Regions from separate parts of the Streptomyces sp. NPDC027663 genome, predicted to be linked through region 1. Evidence: predicted binding sites of a transcription regulator. Region 1 holds the regulator's gene; the other holds the start of a gene.
The links. The regulator HspR, encoded in region 1, represses chaperone genes until heat shock. The targets are predictions, from matches to a motif close to TTGAGNNNNNNNNNCTCAA.
Positions count from the first base shown of each region.

Region 2: the regulator HspR is predicted to act here: its motif matches at 4,634-4,652, upstream of lon (endopeptidase La).

Region 1 is NZ_JBVHSK010000008.1:333,112-349,228, forward strand. It holds gene ACZ4SF_RS23265 (FG-GAP-like repeat-containing protein) at 108-1,589, opposite strand; gene ACZ4SF_RS23270 (antibiotic biosynthesis monooxygenase family protein) at 1,862-2,188, shown strand; gene ACZ4SF_RS23275 ((Fe-S)-binding protein) at 2,501-4,783, opposite strand; gene ACZ4SF_RS23280 (MraY family glycosyltransferase) at 5,007-6,032, shown strand; gene dnaK (molecular chaperone DnaK) at 6,127-7,971, shown strand; gene grpE (nucleotide exchange factor GrpE) at 7,968-8,621, shown strand; gene dnaJ (molecular chaperone DnaJ) at 8,673-9,839, shown strand; gene ACZ4SF_RS23300 (heat shock protein transcriptional repressor HspR) at 9,845-10,297, shown strand; gene ACZ4SF_RS23305 (fibronectin type III domain-containing protein) at 10,358-12,064, opposite strand; gene ACZ4SF_RS23310 (sugar ABC transporter substrate-binding protein) at 12,358-13,464, shown strand; gene ACZ4SF_RS23315 (helix-turn-helix transcriptional regulator) at 13,760-14,794, shown strand; gene ACZ4SF_RS23320 (helix-turn-helix transcriptional regulator) at 14,882-15,892, opposite strand.
Region 2 is NZ_JBVHSK010000002.1:146,083-162,199, forward strand. It holds partial or broken gene ACZ4SF_RS05530 (hypothetical protein) at 1-499, opposite strand, end outside; gene ACZ4SF_RS05535 (serine/threonine-protein kinase) at 861-1,895, opposite strand; gene lon (endopeptidase La) at 2,182-4,611, opposite strand; gene ACZ4SF_RS05545 (rhomboid-like protein) at 4,785-5,627, opposite strand; gene ACZ4SF_RS05550 (spermidine synthase family protein) at 5,823-6,500, shown strand; gene ACZ4SF_RS05555 (response regulator transcription factor) at 6,613-7,353, shown strand; gene ACZ4SF_RS05560 (HAMP domain-containing sensor histidine kinase) at 7,350-8,474, shown strand; gene ACZ4SF_RS05565 (multifunctional oxoglutarate decarboxylase/oxoglutarate dehydrogenase thiamine pyrophosphate-binding subunit/dihydrolipoyllysine-residue succinyltransferase subunit) at 8,778-12,569, shown strand; gene fxsT (FxSxx-COOH system tetratricopeptide repeat protein) at 12,987-15,989, opposite strand; gene ACZ4SF_RS05575 (aKG-HExxH-type peptide beta-hydroxylase) at 16,070-16,117, opposite strand, start outside.

The sequences.
Region 1 (16,117 bases):
AGGGAGGTGTGGGGCCGGGCCCACCGGGGTGGGGGCCCGGCCGGAGACGCTGCCAGTGCGGTTCACGCCGGTTCGCGCCGGTTCGCGCCGGTCGGTGTCGGTCGGTGTCAGTCGGCGATGACGGCGCTGAACTGCGGGGTGCCGGTGGTGGAGACGCCCACGGCGGAGGCGCCGACTGCGCGCGCACCGGTGGTGGTGATCTGTGTGCCGTTGGACGGCAGGTAGGTGACGGCGCCGTCGCCGCTGTTCTCGTACGAGCCGATCACCAGGTCGGCCCTGCCGTCGCCGGTGACGTCGTCGAGCTTGACGTCGGTGCCGAACAGGTCGGACTTCTCGTCGCTGCCGGGGACGCCCGCGGTGTTCTGGGAGAAGGCCTGGGCGCCGGAGGCGGTGTTCACGCCGGAGGCGGAGCCGTACAGGACGGTCACGCTGCCGGCGTCGGACACGGTGCCGATGTTCTCCTGCGGGCTGCTGACGACGAGGTCCTGGTAGCCGTCGCCGTTGACGTCGCCGAGGTCCAGCTCGTAGCCGAAGGCATCGCCCTTCTCCGAGGTGCCGGGCACGTTGCCGGTGTTCTGGGTGATCCCGGTGGTGGTGGCCGGGCCGGAGGCGGAGCCGTAGGTGACGCTCACCTTGCCGCCGTCGGCCGCGCCCGGGTTGACGGTGCCGTCGGGGTCCTTGGCGTCCCAGTCGGCGCCGCTGACGATGTCACCGAAGCCGTCGCCGTCGATGTCGCCGATGGCCGTGATGATGCCGGGCGCGAGTGCCTCGGCGGTGGAGCCGCTGAGGCCGCTCGTGGTGCCGGGCAGCCAGTAGTTGGTGTTCCAGCCGTACTGCGTCTGGGTCTCGTAGCCGTCGACGACGAGGTCGGTGCGGCCGTCGCCGTTGACGTCACCGGCGGTGAGGTTCAGCGGGCCGTACGGGTAGTCGTTGGTGCCCGACTGGATCGGCGGCTTGACGGTGGTCCGGCTGCCGTAGCCGCCGGCGGTGGTGAAACCGCCCTTGTACAGGTACAGGGTGGCGGCGGAGGTGCCGACGGCCAGGTCGGCCTTGCCGTCGCCGTCGAAGTCGCCGGCGGCCAGGGTCTTGCCCCAGAAGTCGTGGGAGGAGGCGGCCGGGTCGGGCACGTCGATGCCCTTGCCGGTCAGGCCGCTCGGGGAGCCCCAGAGGATGGCGATGCCGCCGCCGTTGGTGTCGGTGCCGACCTTCTCGCTCGGGGCGCCGACGGCGAGGTCGTCGTAGCCGTCACCGTTGAAGTCGGCGTACGCCAGGTCGCCGCCGAACACGTCGCCGGCCTCGGCGGTGCCGGGGACGCCGGAGGTGTTCTGGCTGATGGTGGTGCGTGCGGCGGAGGAGACGCCGGTGGCCGTGCCGTACAGGACGACGACCTGGCCGGCGCTCTTGTGGCCGCTCACGTAGGCGGTCGCGGCGGAGGTGGCGATGTCGCCGATGCCGTCGCCGTTGAAGTCGGCCCCGGTCACCTTGGAGGAGTCGGCGGCGGTGGCGGGGGATGCGGCGAACGTGAGCAGACCGCCCGTCAGCGCGGCGGCAACGGCCGTCGCGAGGGCGAGTCGCGGGTGGGTGTGCATGCGGTCTCCTGCGGCATGCGGGGGATGCCTGGCGGGGCATCCACAGACGGTGGGGTGCGGGACCGCCCGTGTTCGTCGTGGGTTCCCCCGCGGTTCACGGAGCGGCCGGCGATCAGGAGACCCGCTGTGGGGCGCGAGGGTTGTACGTGAGTTCGGAAACGGCAGGGGATCGCTGTGACTGCCGGGAGCACGGTTCCGAACGAGACGGCCGTGCCGGAGGGGAAGGCATGGCGTCCGTGCCCGTGCGCGCCCGGGTGGGCCAGGATGGTGCCATGAGCGTAGTGAAGATCAACGTGCTGACCGTTCCCGCCGAGCAGCGGGAGACGCTGGAGAAGCGGTTCGCCTCGCGAGCCCACGCCGTGGAGAACTCCGACGGTTTCGAATGGTTCGAGCTGCTGCGGCCCGTCGAGGGCACCGACCAGTACCTCGTGTACACGCGCTGGCGGGACGAGGAGTCCTTCCAGGCGTGGATGGAGGGCCCGATGAAGACCGCGCACCAGGGCGGCGGCGAGGGCGCCGAGCGGCCCCGGCCGGCCGCCTCCGGTTCCACGCTGTGGTCCTTCGACGTGGTGCAGCAGGCGGGGCCCAAGGGCGCCTAGCCGTACTGCGCAGGCAGGGCCCGCCGGCGCCCGGCCGTGGTGCAGCAGGCGGAGCCCACGGGCGCCCGGCCGAGGAGCGGACCGACGGCGCCTGGCTTCCGAGCGGTCCCGCGCGGGCTGAAGCGGTCCCGCGCGGGCCGCTCGGCGGCGTTCCGGCGCAGTACCCCGGCCAGACCCGGCCGGCTTACAGAACCGTGGTGTCCCCCCGACCCACCACGCCACACGCGTACCGTCCGGTGTGGACTGAGCACATACGACGGCGCCCCCTGCCTGTGCGGGTCAGGGGGCGCCGTCGGTCCTGGGAGGGGGCCGTTACTTCACCGGCTCCGGCTCCGGCTCGTTCTCCGGTTCCGGCTCGCCCGCCGGGTCGACCGGCGTCCTGACGGAGTCGAGGAGCAGCTGGGCGACGTCCACGACCTGGATGGACTCCTTGGCCTTGCCGTCGTTCTTCTTGCCGTTCACGGAGTCCGTGAGCATGACCAGGCAGAACGGGCAGGCGGTGGAGACGATGTCCGGGTTCAGGGACAGGGCCTCGTCGACGCGCTCGTTGTTGATGCGCTTGCCGATGCGCTCTTCCATCCACATCCGGGCGCCGCCGGCGCCGCAGCAGAAGCCGCGCTCCTTGTGGCGGTGCATCTCCTCGTTGCGCAGGCCCGGGACCTTGCCGATGATCTCGCGCGGTGGCGTGTAGATCTTGTTGTGGCGGCCCAGGTAGCACGGGTCGTGGTAGGTGATGATGCCCTCGACCGGCGTGACCGGGATCAGCTTGCCCTCGTCCACCAGGTGCTGCAGCAGCTGGGTGTGGTGGATGACCTCGTAGTCGCCGCCGAGCTGCGGGTACTCGTTGCCGAGGGTGTTGAGGCAGTGCGGGCAGGTGGCGACGATCTTCTTCGCCGACTTCGGCTTCCTCGACTCCGCCGTGACCTTGCCGTCGTCGTCCAGCTCCTCGCCGAACGCCGTGTTCAGGGCCATGACGTTCTCCATGCCGAGCTCCTGGAACAGGGGCTCGTTGCCGAGGCGGCGGGCGGAGTCACCGGTGCACTTCTCGTCGCCGCCCATGATCGCGAACTTCACGCCCGCGATGTGCAGCAGCTCGGCGAAGGCCTTGGTGGTCTTCTTGGCGCGGTCCTCGAGGGCGCCGGCGCAGCCGACCCAGTACAGGTACTCGACCTCGGTGAGGTCCTCGATGTCCTTGCCGACGACCGGGACCTCGAAGTCGACCTCCTTGGTCCACTCCAGGCGCTGCTTCTTCGCCAGGCCCCAGGGGTTGCCCTTCTTCTCCAGGTTCTTGAGCATCGTGCCCGCCTCGGACGGGAACGCGGACTCGATCATGACCTGGTAGCGGCGCATGTCGACGATGTGGTCGACGTGCTCGATGTCCACCGGGCACTGCTCGACGCAGGCGCCGCAGGTGGTGCAGGACCACAGGACGTCCGGGTCGATGACGCCGTTCTCCTCGGCGGTGCCGATCAGCGGGCGCTCGGCCTCGGCCAGGGCGGCGGCGGGGACGTCCTTGAGCTGCTCCTCGGAAGCCTTCTCCTCGCCCTCCACGGTCTTGCCGCCGCCGACCAGCAGGTAGGGCGCCTTGGCGTGCGCGTTGTCCCGCAGGGACATGATCAGCAGCTTCGGGGAGAGCGGCTTGCCGGTGTTCCAGGCGGGGCACTGCGACTGGCAGCGGCCGCACTCGGTGCAGGTGGAGAAGTCCAGCAGGCCCTTCCAGGAGAACTGCTCGACCTGGGAGACGCCGAAGACGTCGTCCTCGCCCGGGTCCTCGAAGTTGATCGGCTTGCCGCCGGAGGTCATCGGGAGCAGGGCGCCCAGGGAGGTCTCGCCGTCGGCGTTGCGCTTGAACCAGATGTTCGGGAACGCCAGGAAGCGGTGCCACGCCACACCCATGTCGGTCTTCAGGGCGACCGTGATCATCCAGATGAAGGAGGTCGCGATCTTCAGGCCGGCGAAGAAGTAGGTGAGGTTCTGGAGCGTGGAGACGTCCATGTCCCGCAGCCAGGCGACGACCGGGTACGAGATGAAGAACGAGGCCTCGTAGCCGTCCACGTGGTGCTGGGCGCCTTCGAGGGCGTGCAGCATGAAGATGCAGACGCCGACGATGAGGATGACGGCCTCGACGAAGTACGCCTGGCCGAAGTTGGAGCCGGCGAAGCGGGACTTGCGGCCCGGCTTGTTCGGCTTGCTCAGCTGGCGGATGACGATCAGGACGAGGATGCCGAGCGCGGTCATCGTGCCGAGGAACTCGACGAACACGTTGTACGGCGCCCACTCGCCGATGACCGGCAGGAGCCAGTCCGCCTGGAACAGCTGGCCGATGGCGTTGACGATCGTCAGGAGCAGCGAGAAGAAGCCCACCGCCACGAACCAGTGCGCCACGCCGACGACGCCCCAGCGGTTCATCCGGGTGTGGCCGAGGAACTCCTTGGCCACGGTGATGGTGCGCTGTGTGGGATCGTTGGTCCGCGTGCCGGCCGGCACCGGCTGGCCCAGCCGCATGAAGTTGTAGATCTGCAGGAGGGCGCGGCCGAACAGTGCCACGCCGACCACGATCAGGACCAGCGACACGATGATCGCGGCGAGTTGCATTGGGGCTCCTGAGGCGGCCTCGGTCTGAACGAGCTGTCTGAGCTGATCGACATTACTAAGCGGTAACTTATGTAGTCCGTCTGAGAGTACCCCCATCTTCCGTCCGGATGCAGCCGGGCGCGGGGTGATCTGGGTCGCTGAGGGGACCCTGCGTCATCCGCCTACAGGCAATCAGATCGTGTTATTCGTACCGAATTGATACTTTCGCCCCTACCTTAGAGCCGTGCTCTACGGGATCGCAGCCGCCACCGCCGCCCTGCTCTTCACCGCCGTGCTCGCGGCGGCGCTCCGGCTGCCCGCTCTGAGGGCCGGGATCCTCGACCCCCGCCGGCAGCGGCCGCTCCCGCTGCTCGGCGGCCTCGCCGTCGTGATCGTCACCTGTCTCGTCGCCTGGGCGGGGGAGTGGACCCGGGTCGCCCCGCTCGGGGACGGGGTCGGGCGGCTGCTGGCGGTCGCCGCCGGGGTCGCCGCGCTGGGCCTGGTGGCCGACGTGTGGCGGCTTCGCGCGCGCGTGCTCGTCGCGGGCGCGGCCGTGGCGGCGGCCTGGGTGGTGCCGTACGACGAGACGGGCGTGCCGGGCGGGCTGCTGGCCGTGGGCTGGATCGTCCTGGCCACCCTCGCCTTCAAGGGCCTGGACCACGCCGACGGGCTCGCCGGGACCGTCGGGGTGATCACCGCGTTCGGGGCGGGCGTCTGTGCCGCCGCCGAGGTCATGGACGGCCTCGCCGTGCTGCTGAGCGTGGTCGCCGCCGCCCTCACCGGCTTCCTGATGCACAACTGGCACCCCGCGCGGATCGGGCTCGGCGCCTGCGGCTCGCTCTTCACGGGCTTCCTGCTGTCCTCCGCCGTCGTCTTCACGCGCGCGGGGTACGACCTGGGGCCGAGCGCGGCCGTGGTGTTCTGCCTCGCCGCGGTCGCCGTGGCCGACGCCCTCCTCGTGGTCCTCGCCCGTTCGGTGGCCCGGCGCCCGCTGCTCAGGCGGGGCCCCGACCATCTCGCGCACCGGTTGCGCCGGCTGGGGCTGACCCCGCAGGGGTCGGTCGTCCTGCTCGGGGCCGGCGCCTTTTCCTCGGTGCTCGTGGGGGTACTGGTGCACTCCGGCTGGACCGGGGAGGGGGCCGCGCTGTGGGTGGCCGGCGGTGTGGCTGTCGCCGTGGCCGTACTCGTACTCCTTCGAATGCCCGTCCAGCAATCACGGCGCCCGCCGTCTACGCAGGTCAGCGGCCGGTTGCGTGTAAGGAACGGATAAGAGTTGAGCCGGTCTGACTCAGGTCTGTTGACCCGAAGGATCCGCTCATGCACACTTGAGCCTGTTCCACTCAAGTCAGCTGGAGGAATCAACCATGGCACGTGCGGTCGGCATCGACCTGGGCACGACTAACTCCGTCGTCAGCGTTCTGGAGGGCGGCGAGCCCACCGTCATCACCAACGCCGAGGGCGCCAGGACCACGCCGTCCGTCGTCGCCTTCGCCAAGAACGGCGAGGTGCTCGTCGGCGAGGTCGCCAAGCGCCAGGCGGTCACGAACGTGGACCGGACCATCCGCTCGGTGAAGCGCCACATGGGCACCGACTGGAAGATCCAGCTCGACGGCAAGGACTTCAACCCGCAGCAGATCTCCGCGTTCATCCTGCAGAAGCTCAAGCGGGACGCCGAGTCCTACCTGGGCGAGAAGGTCACGGACGCGGTCATCACCGTCCCGGCCTACTTCAACGACTCCGAGCGTCAGGCCACGAAGGAGGCCGGCGAGATCGCCGGTCTGAACGTCCTGCGCATCGTCAACGAGCCGACCGCGGCGGCGCTCGCCTACGGCCTCGACAAGGACGACCAGACGATCCTCGTCTTCGACCTCGGTGGCGGCACCTTCGACGTGTCCCTCCTGGAGATCGGCGACGGTGTCGTCGAGGTGAAGGCCACCAACGGTGACAACCACCTCGGTGGTGACGACTGGGACCAGCGCGTCGTCGACTACCTGGTCAAGCAGTTCCAGTCCGGTCACGGCGTGGACCTGTCCAAGGACAAGATGGCCCTGCAGCGTCTGCGCGAGGCCGCCGAGAAGGCCAAGATCGAGCTGTCCTCGTCCACCGAGACCTCGATCAACCTGCCGTACATCACCGCGTCCGCCGAGGGCCCGCTGCACCTGGACGAGAAGCTGACCCGCGCTCAGTTCCAGCAGCTGACCGCGGACCTGCTGGAGCGCTGCAAGACGCCGTTCCACAACGTCATCAAGGACGCCGGCATCCAGCTCGGCGAGATCGACCACGTCGTCCTGGTCGGCGGTTCCACGCGTATGCCCGCCGTCGCCGAGCTCGTCAAGGAGCTGACCGGCGGCAAGGAGGCCAACAAGGGCGTGAACCCGGACGAGGTCGTCGCCATCGGCGCCTCGCTCCAGGCCGGTGTCCTCAAGGGCGAGGTCAAGGACGTCCTGCTGCTCGACGTCACCCCGCTGTCCCTCGGTATCGAGACCAAGGGCGGCATCATGACCAAGCTGATCGAGCGCAACACCACGATCCCGACCAAGCGCTCCGAGATCTTCACGACGGCCGAGGACAACCAGCCGTCCGTGCAGATCCAGGTCTACCAGGGCGAGCGCGAGATCGCCGCGTACAACAAGAAGCTCGGCATGTTCGAGCTGACCGGTCTGCCGCCGGCGCCGCGTGGCGTCCCGCAGATCGAGGTCTCCTTCGACATCGACGCCAACGGCATCATGCACGTCACGGCGAAGGACCTCGGCACCGGCAAGGAGCAGAAGATGACCGTCACCGGCGGTTCCTCGCTCCCGAAGGACGAGGTCGACCGCATGCGCGAGGAGGCCGAGCGCTACGCGGAGGAGGACCACAAGCGCCGCGAGGCCGCCGAGACCCGCAACCAGGGCGAGCAGCTCGTCTACCAGACCGAGAAGTTCCTCAAGGACAACGAGGACAAGGTCCCCGGCGAGATCAAGACCGAGGTCGAGGGCGCCGTCGCCGAGCTGAAGGAAGCCCTCAAGGGCGAGGACACCGGCGAGATCCGATCCGCCACCGAGAAGGTCGCGGCCGTCTCGCAGAAGCTGGGCCAGGCCATGTACGCCGACGCCCAGGGCGCGCAGGCCGCGGACGGCGCGTCCGCCGGTGCCGGTGAGGCCAAGGCCGAGGACGATGTCGTCGACGCCGAGATCGTGGACGACGAGCGCAAGGACGGTGCCGCGTGACGGAGGAGACCCCGGGCTTCGAGGAGAAGCCCGACGTCCCCTCCGGCGTGACCCCCGAAGACGCCGAGTCGAAGGCCGCCCCCGAGGAGGGGGCGGCCCCGGCCGGGGACGGAAGTGCAGACGCGGGCCTGGTGGCCCAGCTGGACCAGGTGCGCACCGCGCTCGGCGAGCGCACGGCGGACCTCCAGCGCCTCCAGGCCGAGTACCAGAACTACCGCCGCCGCGTCGAGCGTGACCGGGTCGCGGTCCGGGAGATCGCCATCGCGAACCTCCTGACCGAGCTCCTGCCCGTGCTCGACGACATCGGCCGCGCGCGGGAACACGGCGAACTGGTCGGCGGCTTCAAGTCGGTGGCCGAGTCGCTGGAGACCGTCGCGGCCAAGATGGGCCTGCAGCAGTTCGGCAAGGAGGGCGAGCCCTTCGACCCGACGATCCACGAGGCCCTGATGCACTCCTACGCGCCGGACGTCACCGAGACGACCTGCGTGGCGATCCTGCAGCCCGGGTATCGCATCGGCGAGCGCACCATCCGCCCCGCGCGGGTGGCCGTCGCCGAGCCGCAGCCCGGCGCGCAGACGGTCAAGGCGGAAGGCGCCGAAGAGGCTCCCGCGGCCGACGACAAGGAGAGCGGTGGCCCGGAAGAGGGCTGACGTGAACACTGAGGGAGAACCGGGAAGGCCGGGAAAGGGGGTACGTCGAGGATGAGCACCAAGGACTTCATCGAGAAGGACTACTACAAGGTCCTCGGCGTCCCCAAGGACGCCACCGAGGCCGAGATCAAGAAGGCGTACCGGAAGCTCGCCCGCGAGTTCCACCCGGACGCCAACAAGGGCAACGTCAAGGCCGAGGAGCGCTTCAAGGAGATCTCCGAGGCCAACGACATCCTCGGCGACCCCAAGAAGCGCAAGGAGTACGACGAGGCTCGCGCCCTGTTCGGCAACGGCGGCTTCCGCCCCGGGCCGGGCGCGGCCGGCGGCTCCTTCAACTTCGACCTGGGCGACCTCTTCGGGGGCAACGCCCAGGGCGGAGGCTTCGGCGGCGGGATCGGCGACGTCTTCGGCGGCCTGTTCAACCGCGGCGGCGCGGGGACGAGCCGCACCCAGCCGCGGCGCGGCCAGGACATCGACACCGAGGTCACGCTGAGCTTCACGGAGGCCATCGAGGGCGCCACGGTGCCCCTCAGGATGTCCTCCCAGGCGCCCTGCAAGGCCTGTTCGGGCACCGGCGACAAGAACGGCACACCGCGCGTGTGCCCGACCTGCGTCGGCACCGGACAGGTCGCGCGGGGCTCCGGCGGCGGCTTCTCGCTCACCGACCCCTGCCCCGACTGCAAGGGCCGTGGTCTGATCGCCGAGCATCCCTGCCTGGAGTGCAAGGGCAGCGGCCGCGCGAAGTCCTCGCGCACGATGCAGGTCCGCATCCCGGCCGGGGTGACCGACGGGCAGCGGATCCGGCTGCGCGGCAAGGGCGCGCCCGGCGAACGGGGCGGCCCGGCAGGCGACCTGTACGTGGTCGTCCACGTCGGCGAGCACCCGGTGTTCGGCCGCAAGGGCGACAACCTCACCGTCACCGTCCCGGTGACGTTCGCCGAGGCGGCCCTCGGCGGAGAGGTGCGCGTGCCCACCCTGGGCGGCCCCACCGTCACCCTGAAACTGCCGCCCGGCACTCCGAACGGCCGCACCATGCGGGCGCGGGGCAAGGGCGCGGTCCGCAAGGACGGCACCCGCGGCGACCTGCTGGTCACCGTCGAGGTGAGTGTCCCGCAGGACCTGTCGGGGAAGGCTCGTGACGCACTGGAGGCGTATCGCGAGGCAACCGCGGGCGAGGACCCGCGGGCGGAGCTGTTCGAGGCTGCGAAGGGAGCTTGAGAGTGATGGACGGCCGTCGGCGCAACCCGTATGAACTGACCGAGGAGACCCCGGTCTACGTCATCTCGGTGGCGGCCCAGCTCTCCGGACTCCACCCGCAGACGCTGCGCCAGTACGACCGCCTGGGCCTGGTCTCCCCGGACCGCACCGCGGGCCGGGGCCGCCGCTACTCGGCCCGTGACATCGAACTGCTCCGCCAGGTGCAGCAGTTGTCACAGGACGAGGGCATCAACCTGGCCGGCATCAAGCGGATCATCGAACTGGAGAACCAGGTCGCCGCGCTCCAGTCCCGGGTCGTGGAGCTGGAGGCGGCCCTGGACGGCGCGGCGGCGGCGATGCAGCAGCGCGAGGCCGCCGTGCACGCCTCCTACCGGCGCGACCTGGTGCCGTACCAGGAGGTCCAGCAGACCAGTGCGCTGGTGGTGTGGCGTCCGAAGCGGCAGCCGTCCTCGGACTGACACCCCATGACGAGGAAGGGGCCGGCAGGAGCGATCCTGCCGGCCCCTTTCCTCGTGCGGTCAGGGCGCCAGGATGGCCCAGTCGCCGCCCGCCGCGGACTCCGTGCCGTCCGCCTGCAGGGCGGTCACCCAGTAGAAGTGAGTGGTGCCCTTCGGGGCGCCGGTGTCCTCGTAGGAGGTCCCGGTCGTGTCCGTCAGCTTCTCGTAGGCCTTGGTGCCAGGGTTCCAGCGGTAGACCCGGTAGCCGGTGGCGCCGGGCACCGCGTTCCAGCCCAGCGTGACCGGTCCCGCGCCGTCCTCCCCGGCGGACGCGTTCAGCTGGACCGGTGAATCCTCGGGCGTGGTCACGCTCGGGGTCATGTCCAGCTCGGTCGCGATCACGGCCGGGGCCGGGCCGTTCCACCGGATCGCCGAGTTGCCCTCGTCGTCGACGGCGTCCACGAAGAAGCAGACCTCCTCGCCCTCCGGGCGCGCGAGGTAGGTGTAGGAGGTCTCCGTGGGCGAGACGTACTGCGTCGAGACGCCGTAGCAGACCTGCTCGTCGTCGTCGCCGACCAGTTCGCCCCGGTGGACCGTGTAGTACTTCAGGTCCGTGGCCGGGTTCTTGTCCCATTCCAGGTGGAAGCCGTACTCGGCCGGGGTGGCCGTCAGGCCGGTGACGAGCGCGGGCGGGTCGTTGTCCCAGATCTTCCCCCGCTGCGGCGCGGAGCGGACGGACTCGTTGCCGGCCGCGTCGACGGCCGAGACCCGGTAGTGGTACACGACGCTCTCGGCGGCCGAGGTGTCCAGGTAGGAGAGTTTGTCCGTGCTGCCCAGCAGGGTGTACGTGCCGTTCTCGGTGGGGGCGCGGAAGACGCGGTAGGACACCGCGCCCGCGACCCCGTCCCAGGCGACCTCGAGCCCGCCGGTGCCGCCCTCGGCGGTCACTTCGCCGGTCGCCTTGGTGATGACGGGCACGGCGGGCGCGGTCCGGTCGACGGTGGTGACCGGCTGGTCCGCCGTACCGGCCGACTCGTTGCCGGACCGGTCGAAGGCACGGACCTCGTAGTAGTACGTCTCGCCGGTCTGCGGCAGGGCGGTGTCGGTGTACGAGGTGACCGTGCGGGTCGCGAGCGGCTCGGCGCCGAACGGCTTGCCCTTCAGGCGCCGGTAGACGCGGTAGCCGGCGAGGTCCATCTCCTTGTTCTTCGTCCAGCCCAGCCTGGCCTGACCGGTCGCCTTGTCGTACGTCACCGACACCCCGGCCGGCACCAGGGGCTTGACCTTGTCGACGTCGGCGCCCGTGCGCGGGGCGTAGCCGAAGGAGACGTCGGCGCCGCCGGTCCAGTTGACGTAGTCGACGCGCAGGGTGTGCCTGCCGGACGGGACGGTGACGTCGACCGTCTTCGACTGCGTGCGGGAGACGTTCTTCCACAGGTCGACCTTGCGGGTGCCGTCGAGGTACACCCGGATGCCGTCCTGGGCACTCGCCGCGAGGGCGAAGGGCCCGCCGGAGCCGAAGTCGCGGGTGACGGTCCAGCGGACGCCGAAGTTGTCCTTCGGCAGGCCGGAGGCCGGCGCGCCGGTGCCCCACTGCTCGTGGATGCCGCTGTCGCAGTCCGTCTTCTTCGGTGTGCCCGAGAATGTGGTGTTCGCGAAGAACTGCCGGGTGTAGACCGGCGAGGCGCAACTCGTGGCGGCGGACGCGGGCGTCGCGACCACGCTCGGCAGGGCGGCGGAGGCGGCGAGTACGACAGCGGTGGCGGTCGTACGTCTGGCTGGGTTCATTCGTTCCTCTGATCGAGTGGGGGCGGCTCGGGGCAGCCGTGGGTCCGACTCGGGACGGACCGAGTTGGTTGTACGGATCTTTGCCGGCCCCATGAAGTCCCTTGGGATGTACGGTCCGTAAAGGGCATTTGAAGGTGGTTTCGCGTGACCTTCACAGATGCAGCTGAGCGTGGTGTTGCGGACTCGTTAAGTGATTCTTCTTGACGCCGGGTGGGGCGTCCGCGTTGTCTTTTCAGACACCTGGGTCGTATAGCAGCGCCCACGTCCGGAACGCACCTGAAGTGAGCCCCCGAATGCGTCGTATCGCCATATCCGTGGCCGCGTCCACGATGACCCTCTCGCTCGCCGGCTGTGGCGTGCTGAACGCGACGGGGGACGGCGCAAGCGCAAGCCCGACGAAGGGCAACGACGTCACGGTGGGCCTTCTGCTGCCCGAGAAGGCGAACTCCCGCTACGACAAGTTCGACTTCCCCATCATCCGGGACAAGGTGGCCGAACTCACCAAGAAGCAGGGCAAGGTCGAATACGCCAACGCCGACGCGAGCGCCGCCCGGCAGTCCGAGCAGATGCAGAACCTGATCGACAACAAGGTCGACGTCATCCTGCTCGACGCGGTCGACGCGCACGGCATCGCCGACGAGGTGAAGAAGGCCAAGGACGCGGGCATCCCGGTCATCGCCTACGACCGGCTGGCCGAGGGTCCGATCGACGCGTACATCTCCTTCGACAACGAGCTGGTCGGGGAGGTGCAGGGCCGCACCCTGCTGGAGGCCATGGGGCCGGACGTCGACACCTCCGACAAGATCGTCATGATGAACGGCTCGCTCACCGACCCGAACGCCAAGCAGTTCAAGGAGGGCGCGCTCTCCGAGCTGAACGGCAAGGTGACGATCGCGGACGCCTTCGACACCACCGACTGGAAGCCGGAGAACGCCGAGGCCAACATGGCCAAGGCGATCGCGAAGATCGGCAAGAACAACATCGCAGGTGTCTACGCCGCCAACGACGGCATGGCCGGCGGCGTCATCAAGGCCTTCAAGGCGGCGGGCGTCACCGCCCTGCCCCCGATCACCGGCCAGGACGCCGAACTCGACGCGGTCCAGCGGGTCCTCGCCGGCGAGCAGTACATGAGTGTCTACAAGTCCTACCCGGACGAGGCCGAGGCCGCCGCGCAGATGGCCGTCACCAAGATCCAGGGCAAGGACATCCAGTTCGACGCCCTCACCCAGGACAAGGTCGACAGCCCCACCGCCAAGGACATCCCGTCCCGGCTGGTCCAGGTGACCGCGCTGACCAAGGGCACCGTCAAGGACACGGTCGTCGCCGACGGTATCTACACCGCCGAGGACATCTGCACCGCCAAGTACAAGGCGGCCTGCGCGGCGGCCGGCCTGAAGTAGGCCCGCCGCGTCGCTCCCACGGCGTGCAGACGCGGCCCCGGGAAGGTGGGGGGAACCCCGGCCGGGGCCGCTCCCGGTGCCGGGGGCGCCGGGGGGAGGCGGCCTCCGCGATGCCGGAGTGACGTCGGTCCCACCATCTTCAGCTTGTTGCAATGCGTACGGCTGAGCGCCGCCAAAACCCGGGCATAGCGGCGGTTTCCGGCCGCCCTTGAGCGGGGAGCCGTGTTGCGGACCCGGTCGACGCCGCGCATAGTTGCGCTGCGGAAGTGGCAGCACACCGGGGGTGGAATGGGCGATGGCCGGGCACGGGACGGAGGAACATCCTCACGGTGCCGACCGGCTGTGCGCAGCCGGCGATCGGGTGTACTCCCGGGCCGTACGCCGGGGGCGGGTGGCGCGCGCGGACGCGGACACGGTGCCCTGCCTGCTGGAGCTGGCCCTGCTGCACCCGGACCCCGACGACATGGACTGGCTGGTGCCGACCTCACCGCAGGAGGTCATGACCCGGCTGCTGCGCGGGGTCTACGACGAGGTCAGCGCGAGTCAGCGGCGCGTGGGCTCCGCGGTGGCCGCCTTCGAGTGGTACGCGGGCCTGGGCCGGCAGCTGAACGCCCTGGCCGCACCGGCCGAGGGCAGCGCCATCCGGGTCCTGGACGGGCTCTCCCGCATCCAGGCGGCGATGGACGAGGCGACCGAGGCGTGCACCACCGAGGTGCTCACGGTGCAGCCCGGCGGCATCCGGCGTGAGGCGGAACTCACCGAGGGCCTGCACCGGGCGCTCGCGCTGCGCGGCCGGGGCGTGCGCATGCGCGATCTCTACACGCACGTGGCCCGGCACGGCCAGGGCCTGCTCAACTACCTCGAGCTGATGGGCGACACGGTGGAGGCCCGCACCCTGGACGAGGTCATCGACCGGCTCATCCTCTTCGACCGCACGGTGGCCTTCATCCCCGCCAACACCGACCGCACGATGGCCCTGGAACTGCGCCACCCGGCGCTGGTCGAGTACCTGGTGACGGTCTTCGAACGGCTCTGGCGTCTGGCGATCCCCCTGACCGCCCCCCTCCCCGACACCGGCATCGAGGGCATCTCGTACCGCGAGCAGTCCATCGCCGCGCTGCTCGCCGAGGGCCATCAGGACGCGGTGATCGCCGAACGCCTGGGCATCAGCGTCCGCACCTGCCGTGCCCACATCGCCCGTCTCTCGGAGACCCTGGGCGCAGCCAGCCGCACCCAACTGGGCGTCCGCATCGCCCAGGCCGGCCTGGACGGCCATCCCCGCCCCACCGCACTCACCGGCCCCGATCCGGAATCCCCGACCGCCCGATGAGACGACCGAGCCGCGCCCGGCTGTCGCTGCCGGGGGTGGCCGTGCGGGATCGCCCGGTACGTATCCGCTGACGGCTCGTCCATCGCTTCATTGCTCCCGGTCCAGCATGCCCGACTGGGCGATGAGGTAGCCGAGCTGGGCGCGGCTGCCGCTGCCGAGGGCCTGGGCCAGTTTGGCGATGTGGGCCCGGCAGGTGCGGACGTTCATGCCGAGGCGGCGCGCGATGGCCTCGTCGACGTGGCCCTCCACGAGGAGTTTGGCGATGGAGTGCTGGATCTCCGTGATGCCGTCCGGGGCGGTCTCGTAGGGGGCGCCGGCGCTCAGGGGGACCGCTCGGCCCCACATGAACTCGAACACCTTGATCAGGTAGCGGACGAGACCTGGGTGACGCAGTTCCAGGGCGACCTGTTGGTCGTCCCGGACGGGCAGGAAGGCAACGGCCTCGTCGCAGATGATGAGACGCTCCACCAGTTCGTCGATGGTGCGGTATTCCACCTTGCCGTTGGCGAGCTGTGCCACGTAGGCCAGCTTCTCGGGGTTGTACCGCGCCGTGTGCTGGTACAGGGTCCGGATCCGTACGCCGCGCTCGATGAGGGGCCTGTCGCGTTCCAGTCCCCGCAGTAGGCTGCGCTCGGAGTAGCGGTCGCTCGGCTGGACCGTGAGCACCTCGGTCTGGCACTGGGACGTGGCGAGGTTCAGCGCCGCGTTGATACGCTCCCCGCCCTCCAATACCGTGATGGAGTCGGTGGTTGCCGTCATGTGGCTGCTCAGCGCCATGAACGGCTCGAACACGTCGGCCAGCCGGATCGACAACCGCCTTCGCTCGGTGATCTCCCGCTCTATGGGGTTGAGTCGCTGAGCGAGGGCCACGGGCGCCGGAACGGGACGCAGCCATTCCGGATCGTCCGGATCCGGGTGCAAGAGGGCGAACTCCAGCAGGCAGGGGGCGGGTTCCACCTCGACGCGAGCGATGCGCCCGGCGCGCAGGGCGTCGGCGTAGAGCCGAGCGCCTTCCTCGCATATCTCGGTCACCGCATGGGGATGTACGGCTTTAGTCCGATTCGTTGCCAAATCTCCACCCCCCAGGGTCCTGAACATGCAGGAACATGATGCATTGATTATGTGGCCACGACATGCCCGAATGAGCCATCGTCGTACCGACGGGGGAAGAGGGGACCTTCAAGTGAGGACGAAGCCGACTATGGGCAAGAGACTGCTTCGCTCGATACTTGTCGCCGCCTTCTCCGTTGTCGCGGCCGCGGGAGCGCTGGGCGCGAGTGGGAACGGCGACGTTCGAGCGGACACCAGCTGGCCGGCGGTGAC
Region 2 (16,117 bases), on a different contig from region 1:
CCTTGCCGTCGGGACCCTTACCGTCAGGACCCTTGCCGTCGGGGCCCTTACCGTCGGGACCCTTGCCGTCAGGACCCTTGCCGTCGGGACCCTTACCGTCAGGACCCTTACCGTCGGGACCCTTACCGTCAGGACCCTTACCGTCAGGACCGGGCTTGCCGTCAGGGCCCGGCTTGCCGTCGGGACCCGGCTTGCCGTCGGGACCCGGCTTGCCGTCAGTGCCCGGCTTCGGAGCACCGTTGTTGGTCTGGGTGACCACCACGTTGGTGTTCTGGATCACGGTGGTGTGGCTGCCACCACCGCCGCCCCCGCCGCCGCCATGGCCGCCGCTGCCATGGCCGCCGCCGCCACCGTGGCCGCCGCTGCCGCCACCGCCGCCGTGGTGGCCGGAGCCGCCGTGATGCCCGTGGCGGTGCTTCTTGCACCACTTCTTGTTCTTGTTCTTGGACTTCTTGCACTTGTGGTGGTGACTGTGGCCGCCATGCTCAGCGACACTCACGGCCGTCTGCTCGTGCTGCGGAGCCGCTACGGCCGAGGTGGCCGGCAGAACGAGGCCACCTGCAATCACGGTCGAGGCGAACAGCGTGGTCAGGCGGATACGCCGACGCTTAGCACGGGTGGCTTCGGTGTTTTCTACAGTGCGGTTCATGGCTTTTCCTAACTGAGAGGAGCGGTTTGCCGGGGATCGGCACTTCCAGGAAAGGGAGAATCCCTGGTGAGGGTTTTCCGCTTGCCTGCGGCCCATTTCGTTGCCGCACCTCAAGTAAGCCAAAACCCCATGGCGAGGACACGTTCCGAGGACTCGGGACTTGTCAGCGCTGGATCGGTCTGGTAAACGGGCCACCGGTGGGCGGTGTCCGCTATCCGGCAGGCCCTCGCAGCACGGGTCCGGCCCAGGCCGGAGGCTCGGGCAGCTCCGCCCGGCCCGCTCCCGCATCCGCCCCGGGATCCGGGCAGGCGGCGCCCACCCGCATGTCGACCAGCGTGGGCGTACGTCCGCGCGGGCCCACCTCGCCCACGGCGGTGCGCAGGGCCGACACGAAGTCCATGCAGGTGTCGTAGCGGTCGTCCGGCACCTTCGCGAGGGCCCGGAACATGACCTCGTCGGCCTCGGCCGGGATGTCCGGCCGCTCCTCGCTCAGGGCGGGCGGCGCATCGCACTGGTGGGCCCACAGCAGCTCGACGTGGTCCTCGCGGTGGAAGGGCGGGTGGCCGACGAGGATCTCGTGGACGACGCAGGCGAGGCTGTACTGGTCGGACCGGCCGTCCACCGGGCGGCCGGTGATCCGCTCGGGCGCCACATAGTCGAATGTGCCGATGAACTCGCCGGCCGAGGTGAATCCGGTGAGCGACAGCGACTTCTTCGCCAGCCCGAAATCGGTGAGGTAGACGTGCTCGGGGTGATCGCTGTCGACGCCCTTGGCGACCAGCACGTTGCCTGGCTTGACGTCCCGGTGGACCAGGTCCCGCGCGTGGGCCGCGTCGAGCGCGGAGGCCAGCTGGGCGGCGATGCGCAGCGCGGCCGGCACCGGCAGCCGGCCCTCGCGGTCGATCAGGGCGCGCAGGTCGAGGCCGGAGACGAAGCACATGGCGATGTAGAGGATGCCGTCCGCCTCACCGGCCTCGAAGACGGGCACGATGTTGGGGTGGTCGATGGCGGCGGCGACCCGGGATTCCTGGGCGAAGCGGCTGCGGAAGGCCTCGTTGCGGGTGTACTCGGGGGCGAGGAGCTTGAGGGCGACCGTGCGGCCGAGGCGCAGGTCCTTGGCGCAGTAGACGACGGCCATGCCGCCGCGTCCGAGTTCGCGCTCGACCCGGTAGCCCGCGATCTCGGCCCCGATCAGGCCGGAGGCGCTGCGGGGCGGCCAACTCGCCTGCCTGGACGCCGTGTTCATCGAGACACCACCCTCACCCCGGTCGGCTGCGGAGGGCTGGCTCCTACCTGAATCCTATCGATTGGTCCCTGTATGCGCCCCATCTTGTGGCACCTGCATGTGCCCCGTCCGGTGGCCCTTGTACGCGCTCCTGTCCGGTGGCCCTCGTACGCGCTCCTGTCCGGTGGCTTGGCTCCGCATGTGCCCCCGTCCGGCGGCTGCTGCATGCGCCCCGTCCGGGGCCGGGCACGGCGAAGGCCCGGGCCTCCCTCACGGGACCCGGGCCTCGCCTTTCCCGCAGCGTCCGTCACGCCGCCACGGGAACCTCCGGCGCCGCGCCGTTCACGGCGGGCGCGAGCGCCAGCTCCAGGACCTGGCGCACGTCGGTCACGGCGTGGACGTCGAGCTTGTCCAGCACCTCGGCCGGGACGTCGTCCAGGTCGGGCTCGTTGCGCTTGGGGATGATCACGGTGGTCACCCCGGCGCGGTGGGCGGCGAGCAGCTTCTGCTTGACGCCGCCGATGGGCAGCACGCGGCCGGTCAGCGAGACCTCGCCGGTCATGGCCACGTCCGTGCGGACGAGCCGGCCGGAAAGCAGCGAGGCGAGGGCCGTGGTCATCGTGATGCCGGCGCTCGGGCCGTCCTTCGGCACCGCTCCCGCCGGGAAGTGGATGTGCACGCCCCGGTCCTTCAGGTCGGCCACCGGCAGCTCCAGCTCGGCGCCGTGGCTGCGCAGGAAGCTCAGCGCGATCTGCGCCGACTCCTTCATCACGTCACCCAGCTGTCCGGTGAGGGTCAGGCCCGCCGCGCCGGTCTCCGGGTCGGCGAGGGACGCCTCCACGAAGAGCACGTCGCCGCCGGCGCCGGTGACCGCGAGACCGGTCGCCACCCCGGGCACGGCCGTACGGCGCTCGGCCGGGTCCTGGGCGGACTCGGGCACGTGGTGCGGGCGGCCGATCAGCCCGCGCAGGTCGCCGTCTGTCACGGTGAACGGCAAGTCCCGCTCGCCCAGTTCGTGCTGGGCTGCGATCTTCCGCAGCAGCCGGGCGACGGACCGCTCCAGGTTCCGGACGCCCGCCTCGCGGGTGTACTCGCCGGCCAGCTTGCGCAGCGCGCCCTCGTCCAGCGTGACCTCGTCCTCGCCCAGTCCGGCCCGTTCCAGCTGGCGCGGGAGCAGGTGGTCGCGGGCGATGACGACCTTCTCGTCCTCGGTGTAACCGTCCAGCCGGACGATCTCCATGCGGTCGGCGAGCGCCTCCGGGATGGCCTCCAGGACGTTGGCCGTGGCCAGGAAGACCACGTCCGACAGGTCCAGCTCGACCTCCAGGTAGTGGTCCCGGAAGGTGTGGTTCTGCGCCGGGTCGAGCACTTCGAGCAGGGCGGCGGCCGGGTCGCCCCGGAAGTCGGACCCCACCTTGTCGATCTCGTCCAGCAGGACCACCGGGTTCATGGATCCGGCCTCCTTGACGGCCCGCACGATCCGGCCGGGCAGCGCACCGACGTACGTACGGCGGTGACCGCGGATCTCGGCCTCGTCGCGGACGCCGCCCAGGGCGACCCGGACGAACTTGCGGCCCATCGCGTGGGCGACGCTCTCGCCCAGGCTGGTCTTTCCGACACCGGGCGGGCCCACCAGGGCGAGTACGGCGCCGCCGCGCCGGCCGCCGATGACCCCGAGCCCGCGGTCGGTGCGCCGCTTGCGCACGGCCAGGTACTCGGTGATGCGTTCCTTCACGTCCTCCAGGCCCGCGTGCTCGGCGTCGAGCACCGCCTTCGCGCCCTGGATGTCGTACGCCTCCTCGGTTCGCTCGTTCCAGGGCATCTCCAGGACGGTGTCCAGCCAGGTGCGGATCCACGAGCCCTCGGGCGACTGCTCGGAGGCGCGCTCCAGCTTGTCGACCTCCTTCAGGGCGGCTTCGCGCACGTTCTCGGGCAGGTCGGCGGCCTCGACGCGGGCGCGGTAGTCGTCGGACTCCTCGGCCGAATCCTTGGAGTTCTCGCCGTTCAGCTCGCGCAACTCCTTGCGGACGGCTTCCAGCTGACGGCGGAGCAGGAACTCGCGCTGCTGCTTGTCGACGCCCTCCTGGACGTCCTTGGCGATGGTCTCGGCCACCTCCTGCTCGGCGAGGTGGTCGCGGAGCGCCTGCGTGGCGAGCTTGAGGCGGGCCACCGGGTCGGCGGTCTCCAGCAGCTCGACCTTCTGCTCGGTGGTGAGGAACGGCGAGTAGCCGGAGTTGTCGGCGAGCGCCGAGACGTCGTCGATGGCCTGGACGCGGTCCACGACCTGCCATGCGCCGCGCTTCTTCAGCCAGGTGGTGGCGAGCGCCTTGTATTCCTTGACCAGTTCGGCGATGTGGCCGGGCAGCGGATCGGGCAGGTTCTCCTCGATGCGGGCGCCCTCGACCCAGAGCGCGGCGCCCGGACCGGTGGTGCCGGCGCCGATGCGCACCCGGCTGCGGCCGCGGATCAGAGCCCCCGGGTCGCCGTCGGCGAGCCGGCCGACCTGCTCGACCGTGCCGAGGACGCCGGTCTTGGCGTACGTGCCGTCGATGCGCGGCACCAGCAGCACCTTGGGCTTCCCCGGCTCCGACCGGGCGGCGGCCTGGGCGGCCTCCACCGCGGCCCGCACCTCGGCGTCGCTCAGGTCCAGCGGAACCACCATGCCGGGCAGCACGACCTCGTCGTCGAGCGGCAGCACGGGCAGCTTCAGCGTGAACGCCGGTGACTCAGCAGCCATGATCTCCCCTTAGGCAGTCAACTTGAGCTATGCCGACTCAACTGCGGGAGATGGGCTGGTGTTCCCCGGGCCTGTTCGCTCTGAGCGATCATGTGCGGCCGAGCGGGATGAGCTGCCGGAACGTGCGGGGGTGCGGGCCGTGGGGTGCGCCTCGCGTAGTCCCCCGTGCCCCTTCAGGCCGGCCGGTGCCGACGCCCGACCATGGGCCAGGCCGCCACGCCGACCCCCAGGGCGATGATGTGGCCCCAGTTGGTCACGGGGTCCGTGCGGGCGGCCAGACCGTCCAGGAGCACGCCGGCCGCAAGGGTCAGCAGCGGCCAGCGCACCCAGGGGCGGAGCAGACCCGCAAGGGCGGCCGTACTGGCGGCCACACCGAAGCTGATGCCGTAGTCGAGGCGGTGCAGCGAGGTCGCGGGCAGGTGACCGAGGAGGACGGCGAAGCCCACCGGGATCTCGGTGGCGAGGGTCGCCAGGACATGCCCGGCCAGGAAGACACAGGCGGCCCGCACCCCGCCCGTCCGCCGCTCCAGCGCGGTGAGCACCAGCACGCACACGGTCGCGTACGGCGAGAGGACCCCGCCCGCGATCCACAGCGCGCTCGCCAGCAGCACCGGTACGGGCGCGCGCACCAGATGGGCGACGTCCGTGCTGGAGGCCTGATGGAGGGCGTGCAGCAGGCTCGGGCCGGAGAGGGCCGCGATCACGGAGGTGAGGGCCAGGACGCAGACGTAGGCGAAGGTGAACGGGGTTCCGGCCGGCGTGGGCACCAGACGCCGCAACCGCGACAGCGACAGCGACAGCGACAGCGGGAGGTACGGCGGAGCGGCCTGGCCCGCCGGGGCCGGGTCGGGTGGTGCATCGGGGGCCGGCAGAGGGGCGGTACCGCGCCGGCGTGGCATGCCGTCCAGCAGGCCGGCGAGCGCCGGGGGCGGGACGACGGCGGCGCCGTCCGGAAGGGACGCGCCCGTCACGGGCGGGGAGGCATCCGTCGCAGGGCCCGTCGTGATCCGTTCCACGCTGAGGCGCTCCTTCCGTCGTGCCCCACACTTCGCGTTCGGCATGCCGCTGTCTATGGCCGGCGCCACGGGAGGGCGAATTCACAGCAACCTCTCAGCCGCCGCTCGCGTCCGGCCTCCTGCCGCGGCAACCCGTCCGTGGCCGTCATGCGCAATTCCCGTGAATGCCAGGCCCCGTTCAAGGAGGATGGGCTCATGACTGCCGCGTACGACTCACCCGTGGTCCTGGACCGGCACGACGGCCCGTACGGCGAGGTGGTACTGCGCAGGCACGGTGTGCTGCTGCAGATCATCGCCAACGGCTGCTTTCTGATGGACACCTCCGACGGCCGCTCGGAGCGGCTGCTGATCGACGCCGCACGCGACGCGCTGGACGGGCGCCCGGCGCCGGATGTGCTGGTCGGCGGGCTGGGAGTGGGGTTCTCGCTCGCACACGCCGCCGCCGACCCCCGGTGGGGGCGGATCACCGTGGTGGAGCGGGAGCCCGCCGTCATCGGCTGGCACCGGGACGGACCGCTGGCCGGGATGACCGCGGACGCGCTCGCCGACCCGCGCACCGCGCTGGTGGAAGCGGATCTCGTGACTTACGTCAATGAGACATCGGACACGTTCGACGCACTGTGCCTCGACATCGACAACGGTCCCGGCTGGACCGTCACGGAGGACAACGGCAGCCTCTACTCCCCCGCCGGAATCGCGGCCTGCGCACGGGTGTTGAGGCCCGGCGGCGTGCTGGCGGTGTGGTCGGCGCAGCCCTCTCCGGAATTTGAAGGAAGCTTGCGGAATGCCGGGTTCCGACTGGTGCGTACCGAAGAGGTGCCCGTTGCCCGGGGCGTTCCCGACGCCGTGCACCTTGCCGTCAGACCTGGATAGCGACAGCGCGGTGAGTCCCCGTAATGTGCTGCCCTGACGCAGATCATTCAAGCGTCAAACGCAGACATGGGATCACCCCACGGATTCCGGAAAGCAACAACAGGGGCGGGCGATGGAGCAGACACACACCTCCCAGAGCGGCGCGGCGACGACCACCCCGGGCGCACAGCGCCGGGTGCTGGTCGTCGAGGACGACCCGACGATCGTCGACGCCATCGCGGCCCGGCTGCGTGCCGAGGGATTTCTGGTGCAAACCGCGGCCGACGGTCCGGCCGCGGTCGACACGGCCGAGGCCTGGCAGCCCGACCTGCTGATCCTCGACATCATGCTGCCCGGCTTCGACGGGCTCGAGGTGTGCCGGCGGGTGCAGGCGCAGCGGCCGGTGCCGGTGCTCATGCTCACCGCGCGGGACGACGAGACGGACATGCTGGTCGGGCTCGGTGTCGGCGCCGACGACTACATGACCAAGCCGTTCTCGATGCGGGAGCTGGCCGCCCGCGTGCACGTGCTGCTGCGCCGGGTGGAGCGGGCCGCGCTGGCCGCCACCACGCCGCGCTCCGGCATCCTGCGGCTCGGCGAGCTGGAGATCGACCACGCCCAGCGCCGGGTGCGGGTGAAGGCCGAGGACGTCCACCTGACGCCGACCGAGTTCGACCTGCTGGTGTGCCTGGCGAACACCCCGCGCGCGGTGCTCTCCCGGGAGCAGCTGCTGGCCGAGGTGTGGGACTGGGCGGACGCCTCCGGCACCCGCACGGTCGACAGCCACATCAAGGCGCTGCGGCGGAAGATCGGCGCCGAGCGGATCCGTACCGTGCACGGTGTGGGCTACGCACTGGAGACACCGAACCCATGACCAGCGACGGGCGCCGGACCGCACGGAGGAGCCCCGGGAACCTCGGCGAGGAACCCTGGGCCGGCGTACGCCCGTTCTCGATCAAGACCAAGCTGGGTGCACTCGTCGTCATCGCGGTGCTGATCACCACCGGACTGTCGATCGTCGCGGTGCACACCAAGACGGAGCTGCGCTTCATCACGGTCTTCTCGATGATCGCCACACTGCTCATCACGCAGTTCGTGGCCCACTCGCTCACGATGCCGCTGGACGAGATGAACGCGGTGGCCCGCTCCATCTCGCACGGCGACTACACCCGCCGGGTGAAGGAGAGCCGCCGGGACGAACTCGGCAATCTGGCCCAGACGATCAACGTCATGGCCGACGAGCTGGAGGCCCAGGACCGCCAGCGCAAGGAGCTGGTCGCGAACGTCTCGCACGAGCTGCGCACCCCGATCGCGGGCCTGCGCGCGGTGCTGGAGAACATCGTCGACGGGGTCACCGAGGCCGACCCGGAGACCATGCGGACGGCCCTGAAACAGACCGAGCGGCTCGGCCGCCTGGTGGAGACCCTGCTGGACCTGTCCCGGCTCGACAACGGCGTCGTCCCGCTGAAGATGCGGCGGTTCGAGCTGTGGCCGTACCTCTCGGGCGTGCTGAAGGAGGCCAACATGGTCGCCTCCGCGCGCGCGGGCATCGCCTCCGGGTCGGGCAGCCACACTCGCACCGACGTCCATCTGCACCTGGACGTCTCGCCGCCGGAGCTGACCGCGCACGCGGACCCCGAGCGCATCCACCAGGTCGTGGCGAACCTGATCGACAACGCGGTCAAGCACAGTCCTCCGCACGGCCGGGTGACCGTGAAGGCGCGGCGCGGGCCGCAGCCGGAGTCGCTGGAGCTGGAGGTCCTGGACGAGGGACCCGGCATCCCGAGGTCGGAGTGGCACCGGGTGTTCGAGCGGTTCAACCGCGGGGCGGTGACCCGGCCGCACGGACCGGGCAGCGACGGCGGTACGGGGCTGGGGCTGGCCATCGCCCGCTGGGCGGTGGATCTGCACGGCGGCCGGATCGGTGTGGCCGAATCCGAGCGGGGCTGCCGGATCATCGTCACTCTCCCGGGACTGACTTCCGTCCCAAGTTGACGTAAAGTCCGAACCGGAGGCACAAGATCCACGAGCCTGCACGCCGTTGCCGTGCAGCTGGACACGTGTGATCAGGGGCCGGCCCGCGCCATCCGCCGTATCCAGGCGCCCCGGGCCCCGGCCGGTGCACCCTCTCACATGCGGAACCACGCTTGTTTCCCGCCATTTCAAGCCCTGAAACAAGATTTCTGATGTGACTTACGCGACGATGAACGGGCCCGACCTGACCTTCACGGTCTTGGAGGCGTAGCCTTTATTCCCGCTGTCCATCACCTTGTGAAGCGGAAGAGGGCGGTTGCCGCCGTGTCGCCACAGTCCCCCAGTAACTCGAGCATCTCCACCGACGACCAAGCCGGGAAGAACCCCGCTGCCGCGTTCGGTCCGAACGAGTGGCTCGTCGACGAGATCTATCAGCAGTACCTCCAGGACCCGAATTCGGTAGACCGCGCCTGGTGGGACTTCTTCGCCGATTACAAGCCGGGTGCTCCTGCCACCCCGGCTCCGGCGGGTACTGCGGCCGCGGGGGCCGCAGAGACCACCGCGGCCCCGCAGGCCCAGCCCGCGGCCCCGGCCCCCCGGGCCGCCGCCCCGGCTCCCGCGAAGCCCGCCGCGGCTCCGGCGCCCGCTCCCGCGGCGAAGGCCGCCCCCGCCCCGGCCAAGCCGGCGCAGCCCGCACAGGCGCCCGCTCAGCCCCAGGCGAAGGCCGCCCCCGCGAAGGAGGCGCCCGAGGGTCCCGAGTACGTGACGCTGCGTGGTCCGTCCGCGGCCGTCGCGAAGAACATGAACGCCTCGCTGGAGCTGCCGACCGCCACCTCGGTCCGCGCGGTCCCGGTGAAGCTGCTGTTCGACAACCGGATCGTCATCAACAACCACCTGAAGCGCGCCCGGGGCGGGAAGATCTCCTTCACGCACCTGATCGGCTTCGCGATGGTGCAGGCCATCAAGGCCATGCCGTCGATGAACCACTCGTTCGGCGAGAAGGACGGCAAGCCGACCCTCGTCAAGCCGCCGCACGTCAACCTCGGCCTGGCCATCGACCTGGTCAAGCCCAACGGTGACCGCCAGCTCGTCGTGGCCGCCATCAAGAAGGCCGAGACGCTGAACTTCTTCGAGTTCTGGCAGGCCTACGAGGACATCGTCCGCCGCGCCCGCGACGGCAAGCTGACGATGGACGACTTCACCGGTGTCACGGTCTCCCTGACCAACCCCGGCGGCCTCGGCACCGTCCACTCCGTGCCGCGTCTGATGCCCGGCCAGTCCGTGATCATGGGCGTCGGCTCCATGGACTACCCGGCGGAGTTCCAGGGCACCAGCCAGGACACCCTGAACAAGCTCGGCATCTCGAAGGTCATGACGCTCACGTCGACCTACGACCACCGGGTCATCCAGGGCGCCGCCTCCGGCGAGTTCCTGCGCCAGGTCGCGAACCTGCTGCTCGGCGAGAACGGCTTCTACGACGACATCTTCGAGGCCCTGCGCATCCCCTACGAGCCGGTCCGCTGGCTCAAGGACATCGACGCCAGCCACGACGACGACGTCACCAAGGCCGCCCGCGTCTTCGAGCTGATCCACTCCTACCGGGTCCGCGGCCACGTCATGGCCGACACCGACCCGCTGGAGTACAAGCAGCGCAAGCACCCCGACCTGGACATCGTCGAGCACGGCCTCACCCTGTGGGACCTGGAGCGCGAGTTCGCCGTCGGCGGCTTCGCCGGCAAGTCGATGATGAAGCTGCGCGACATCCTCGGCGTGCTGCGCGACTCGTACTGCCGCACCACCGGCATCGAGTTCATGCACATCCAGGACCCCAAGCAGCGCAAGTGGATCCAGGACCGCGTGGAGCGCCCGCACTCCAAGATGGAGCGCGAGGAGCAGCTGCGCATCCTGCGCCGGCTGAACGCGGCGGAGGCCTTCGAGACCTTCCTGCAGACCAAGTACGTCGGCCAGAAGCGCTTCTCGCTGGAGGGCGGCGAGTCCGTCATCCCGCTGCTCGACGCGGTGATCGACTCCGCGGCCGAGTCCCGCCTGGACGAGGTCGTCATCGGCATGGCCCACCGTGGCCGCCTGAACGTCCTCGCCAACATCGTCGGCAAGTCGTACGCGCAGATCTTCCGCGAGTTCGAGGGCAACCTCGACCCGAAGTCGATGCACGGCTCCGGCGACGTGAAGTACCACCTGGGCGCCGAGGGCACCTTCACGGGCCTCGACGGCGAGCAGATCAAGGTCTCCCTGGTCGCGAACCCCTCGCACCTGGAGGCGGTGGACCCGGTCCTGGAGGGCGTCTCGCGCGCCAAGCAGGACATCATCAACAAGGGCGGCACGGACTTCACGGTCCTGCCGGTGGCGATCCACGGCGACGCGGCCTTCGCGGGCCAGGGCGTGGTGGCCGAGACCCTGAACATGTCGCAGCTGCGCGGCTACCGCACCGGCGGCACGGTCCACATCGTCATCAACAACCAGGTCGGCTTCACCGCGGCCCCCGAGTCCTCGCGTTCCTCCATGTACGCGACGGACGTGGCCCGCATGATCGAGGCCCCGATCTTCCACGTGAACGGCGACGACCCCGAGGCCGTGGTCCGCGTCGCGCGGCTCGCCTTCGAGTTCCGCCAGGCGTTCAACAAGGACGTGGTGATCGACCTCATCTGCTACCGCCGCCGCGGTCACAACGAGTCGGACAACCCGGCCTTCACCCAGCCGCTGATGTACGACCTGATCGACAAGAAGCGCTCGGTGCGCAAGCTCTACACCGAGTCCCTGATCGGTCGCGGCGACATCACCCTGGAAGAGGCCGAGCAGGCGCTGCAGGACTACCAGGGCCAGCTGGAGAAGGTCTTCACCGAGGTCCGCGAGGCCACCTCGCAGCCGGCGTCCGACGACGTCCAGGCGCCGCAGGACGGCTTCCCGGTCACGGTCCCGACCGCGATCTCCGCCGAGGTCGTCAAGCGGATCGCCGAGTCCCAGGTCAACGTCCCCGACCACATCACCGTCCACCCGCGTCTGCAGCCGCAGCTGCAGCGCCGTGCGGCGATGGTCGAGGACGGCACCATCGACTGGGGCATGGGCGAGACCCTCGCCGTCGGCTCCCTGCTGCTGGAGGGCACCCCGGTCCGCCTGGCGGGCCAGGACTCCCAGCGCGGCACCTTCGGCCAGCGCCACGCGGTGCTGATCGACCGGGAGACCGGCGAGGAGTACACCCCGCTGCAGTACCTCTCCGAGGACCAGGCCCGCCTGAACGTCTACAACTCGCTGCTCTCCGAGTACGCGGCGATGGGCTTCGAGTACGGCTACTCGCTGGCCCGCCCCGACGCGCTCGTGATGTGGGAGGCGCAGTTCGGCGACTTCGTCAACGGCGCGCAGACGGTCGTGGACGAGTTCATCTCCTCGGCCGAGCAGAAGTGGGGCCAGACCTCCGGCGTCACCCTGCTGCTGCCGCACGGCTACGAGGGCCAGGGCCCGGACCACTCGTCCGCGCGCCCCGAGCGGTTCCTCCAGCTTTGCGCCCAGAACAACATGACGGTCGCCATGCCGACCTCGCCGTCGAACTACTTCCACCTCCTGCGGTGGCAGGTGCACAACCCGCACCACAAGCCGCTGGTCGTCTTCACCCCGAAGTCGATGCTGCGCCTGAAGGCCGCCGCGTCGAAGGCGGAGGAGTTCACGACGGGCCAGTTCCGCCCGGTCATCGGCGACAGCACGGTCGACCCGGCCGCGGTCCGCAAGGTCGTCTTCTGCGCCGGCAAGGTCTACTACGACCTGGAGGCCGAGCGGCAGAAGCGCGGTGTCACGGACACGGCGATCATCCGCATCGAGCGCCTGTACCCGCTGCCGGGTGAGGAGCTGCAGGCGGAGGTCAACAAGTACCCGAACGCCGAGAAGTACCTGTGGGCGCAGGAGGAGCCGGCGAACCAGGGTGCCTGGCCGTTCATCGCGCTCAACCTGATCGACCACCTGGACCTGGCGGTCGGCGCGGACATCCCGGCCGGCGAGCGGCTGCGGCGCATCTCGCGCCCGCACGGCTCGTCCCCGGCGGTGGGTTCGGCCAAGCGTCACCAGGCCGAGCAGGAGCAGCTGGTGCGTGAGGTGTTCGACGCGTAGCGCCTCCGGCGGTCAGCCGAATGGTTTAAGGGCCCGGTACCGAGTTGTTCCTCGGTACCGGGCCCTTCGCCTGCCCGGGGGGCAGTCCGGGACCGTGCGCGGCTGCGGGTGCGTAGGGGCTGATCGCGCAGTTCCCCGCGCCCCTTACGGGGCGCTCCTCACCGTCGCAGTCTGCCTGCAGACGAACCGCCTTGGCCGCGGGCAGTCACAGCACGCGCATAGCCGCGGGCAGTCGCAGTACACACGTAGCCGCGGGCAGTCGCTACGCACGTAGCCGCGGGCAGTCGTGCCGCTGGGGCGGTGGGGGTCCCCTGCTCGAGCGAAGCCGAGAGCTTGGGGGTGGGCGCAGCGGCACCCCGCGGGCGCGGGCAAACGATGCCCACCCCGGCCGGCCACAGCTCAGGGCACCCTGTCGGCTCAGCCCAGGTACGGCTCGAAGTCCCAGTACGGTCTCGTGCGCTGGCGGGCGGAGATGGTGTGGGGGTGTTGGGCTCCCAGGCTGCGGGTCAGGGCGAGCAGGCCGTCGTCCTCCAGCTTCCCCGCCTCCTCGTCCTCCCGCGCCGCCCGCAGGTCCGCGGCCAGAGCCACCTGCGCGGACAGCGTCAGCGGATGGTCGTGGCCCAGTGTGTGCCGGGCCCGGCGCAACGTGTCCCGGCTCAGTTCCACGGCCTCGGGGATCCGGCCGTTGAAGTTGCGCCCGCCGGCCGCGTTGAGAGCGCAGCCGAGCACCCACGGATGGTCGCCGCCCAGGGTCGCGGTGAGTCCGGCGAGCGCCGCCTCGAACATCGACAGTGCCTCGGCCCGCTCACCGGCGGCCTGCATGACCAGCCCGGTGTTGGAGAGCATGCCCGTGGCCACCGGATGGGCCGGCCCGAGCAGGCTGCGGTAGCCGGCCTCGGCCTTGTCGATCAGCTCCCGGGCCTGGTCCAGGTCGCCGTGTTCGCGCAGGAAGTTGCCGTAGTTGGTGACGAAGGCCAGGGTCCGGTAGTGGTCCGGCCCGTGCACCTGCTGCAACTGCTCCAGCAGGCTCGCCATGTACGGCCCCACGTCCTGCTGGTGGCTGCCTTCCCGGCGCCGGCACATGGCCAGGTGGGTGCGGGCGCCCAGGGTCTGCGGATGCTGCGGGCCGAGCACCTGCACATGCAGCCGGACCAGCGGTTCCTGCCGGGCGAGCGCGTCACGGTAGCGGCCCAGCAGGCGCAGGTCGTGGGTGACGGCGCTGCCGGAGTTGAGGGTGCTGATGTGCCGGGCGCGCAGCACGTTCTCCCGCCGTGCCAGGGTCTCCAGGTCGAAGTCGTACGCCTCCTGGTACCTGCCGAGGAGCCGCAGGCCGACGGCGACGTTGTGCCGGGACACGAGGGTCGGGACCTCGTCCGGGCCGAGCAGTGCGGTGTAGCCGTCGAGGACCTCCCGCTGCACCGCGTCCGCCTCCGTGTACCGCCCGAGGTGGCGCAGGCTGTTGGCCATGTTGCCCTGGACGGACAGCTCGGCGAGCGGGGCGGACCGCTCCGCGGTCAGCAGGCGCTGGTGGACGCCGTGGTCGAGGTCGTAGGCGTCGCGGAATCTGCCGCTGGCCCGGAGGATGTTGCTCTCCTGGTAGGTCAGGTCGAGCATCAGCTGGGACAGCGGGTCCATGGTGCGCGACCAGCGTTCGCGGATCCGCTGGGCCAGATCGAGGCCGCTCTTGTACTCCCCGCTGCGGAAGCAGTAGCGCAGGCAGTTCAGGACCATCTGCTGGACCCGGGGCTGGGTGCTCTCCAGCGCGCCGGACGGCTCCAGGTGCGGGAGGAGTTCGGCGTACCGGGGCCAGTTCCTGCTGTCCATCGGGTTGCCCGGGTCGGCCTCGGCGAGCAGGCTGCGCACGACCCGCTGGTGGGCGGCCCGGCCGGCCTCTCCGGTCAGCTTGGAGACGATGTCGTGGACGAGCCGGTGCATGTGCACGGACTCCTGGTGCGGGCCCATGTCGGCGCCGACCGGGCCGCGGGTCTCCCGGGTGAGGACCGAGTAGTTGACCAGCGTGTCCAGGGCCCTGGTCCAGGCGGGCAGGTCGGTCGTCATCCACCGCAGTTCCTCGGGGAGGTCGATCTGCGGGTAGGCGCGGATGAGGCCGATCGGGATGCGTCCGGGGGCGAACGAGGTGCACAGGCCGAGGACGTCGATGGCGTGCGGCTGCGACACCCGGAGCCGGTTGAGCAGTATCGACCAGGAAGTCATGGAGGACTGCGGGAAGCCGTCGCCGGTGGCGGGCTCGTCGACCGTGGAGAGCCGGCGCTCGCGCACCATGCGGAGATACTCGGGCACCTCCATCCCGGACTCGCCGAGCCAGGAGGCGGCCTGTACCAGCGGCAGCGGTACGTCCCCGAACTCGGCGGCGACCTCGTCCGCCTCCGCCGCCGTGATGTGCGGGGCGCGGCGCATGAGGTAGCCGGTGGACTCGGGCCGCAGGAAGGCCGGGATCTCCAGGATGTCGGTGTGCTCGCTCCAGCCGCGGTTGCGGGAGGTGATGAGGACGTGGCCCGGGCCCTGGGGCAGCAGGGTGTTCATGCCCGCCGTGTCGTCCCAGCCGTCGAAGACGATCAGCCAGTTGGCGTGCGGTTCGCCGCGTCGCAGGCACTCGCGCACCGCGCGGATGCGTTCGCCCGGCTCGCCGCCGATGCTGAGGCCGAGGTCGACGGCGAGTTCGCCGAAGCGGTCGCGCTGGATGTTGCGGTCGTCGGAGTTGACCCACCACACCAGGTCGTAGTCGGTGCTGAACCGGTGCGCGTACTCGGCGGCGAGCTGGGTCTTGCCGATGCCCGACATGCCGAGCAGGGTGCAGACGGCGTTGCCGCGCTCGGCGTCCGCGAGCCTCTGGTGGAGATCGGTGAGCAGGTCGTCGCGGCCGGTGAAGCGCGGGTTGCGGCGCGGGACCTCGCTCCAGATCTCGCAGCGCGTGTCGGGGTAGCGGACGCGGGCGGGCAGGGTGCGCGGGGTGCGGCGGCGGTCCACGCCGAGCCGGGCCAGCAGCCGTTCCTCGGCGGCCTCCTCGCTGAGCCCCCACAGGCTGGCGGGTTCCAGCACGGCGGTGGCCGGGAGCAGGGAGCGGTTGGTGAGGTTGACGGCGGCGAAGCGGTCGGCGTGGGCGGCGACGAAGCCGCGCAGCACGTCGTTCCACTCACCGGCGGGCCGGGGGCCGAGTTCGAAGAACCAGTCGTTGAGGACCAGCAGGATGCGGCCGGTGGACAGCAGCAGGTCGCCGAGCGAGTCCTCCAGCGGCACCTCGCGGGGCGGGTCCCAGCGTTGCAGGGTGGTGCGGTGGCCGTGGCGCTCCAGGGCCTGTGCGATCCATGCCGCCCACGAGCGGTGGTAGCCGGGGAAGACCACCAGGAAGTGCTCGGGTGCCGTCGCACCGTCCGTGTCCGACCGCCGCTGTCCCACCATCGTCACTCCCTGTTCCCGCGCCTGTCGCATGCCCGGAGAGCCGCCCGCATAACGTAACGCAACCGCACGCTCATGCTGCGTCACTCGCGGGTGTGCGCCATCGAGCCGAGGCCGGCGTGATGTCCGCT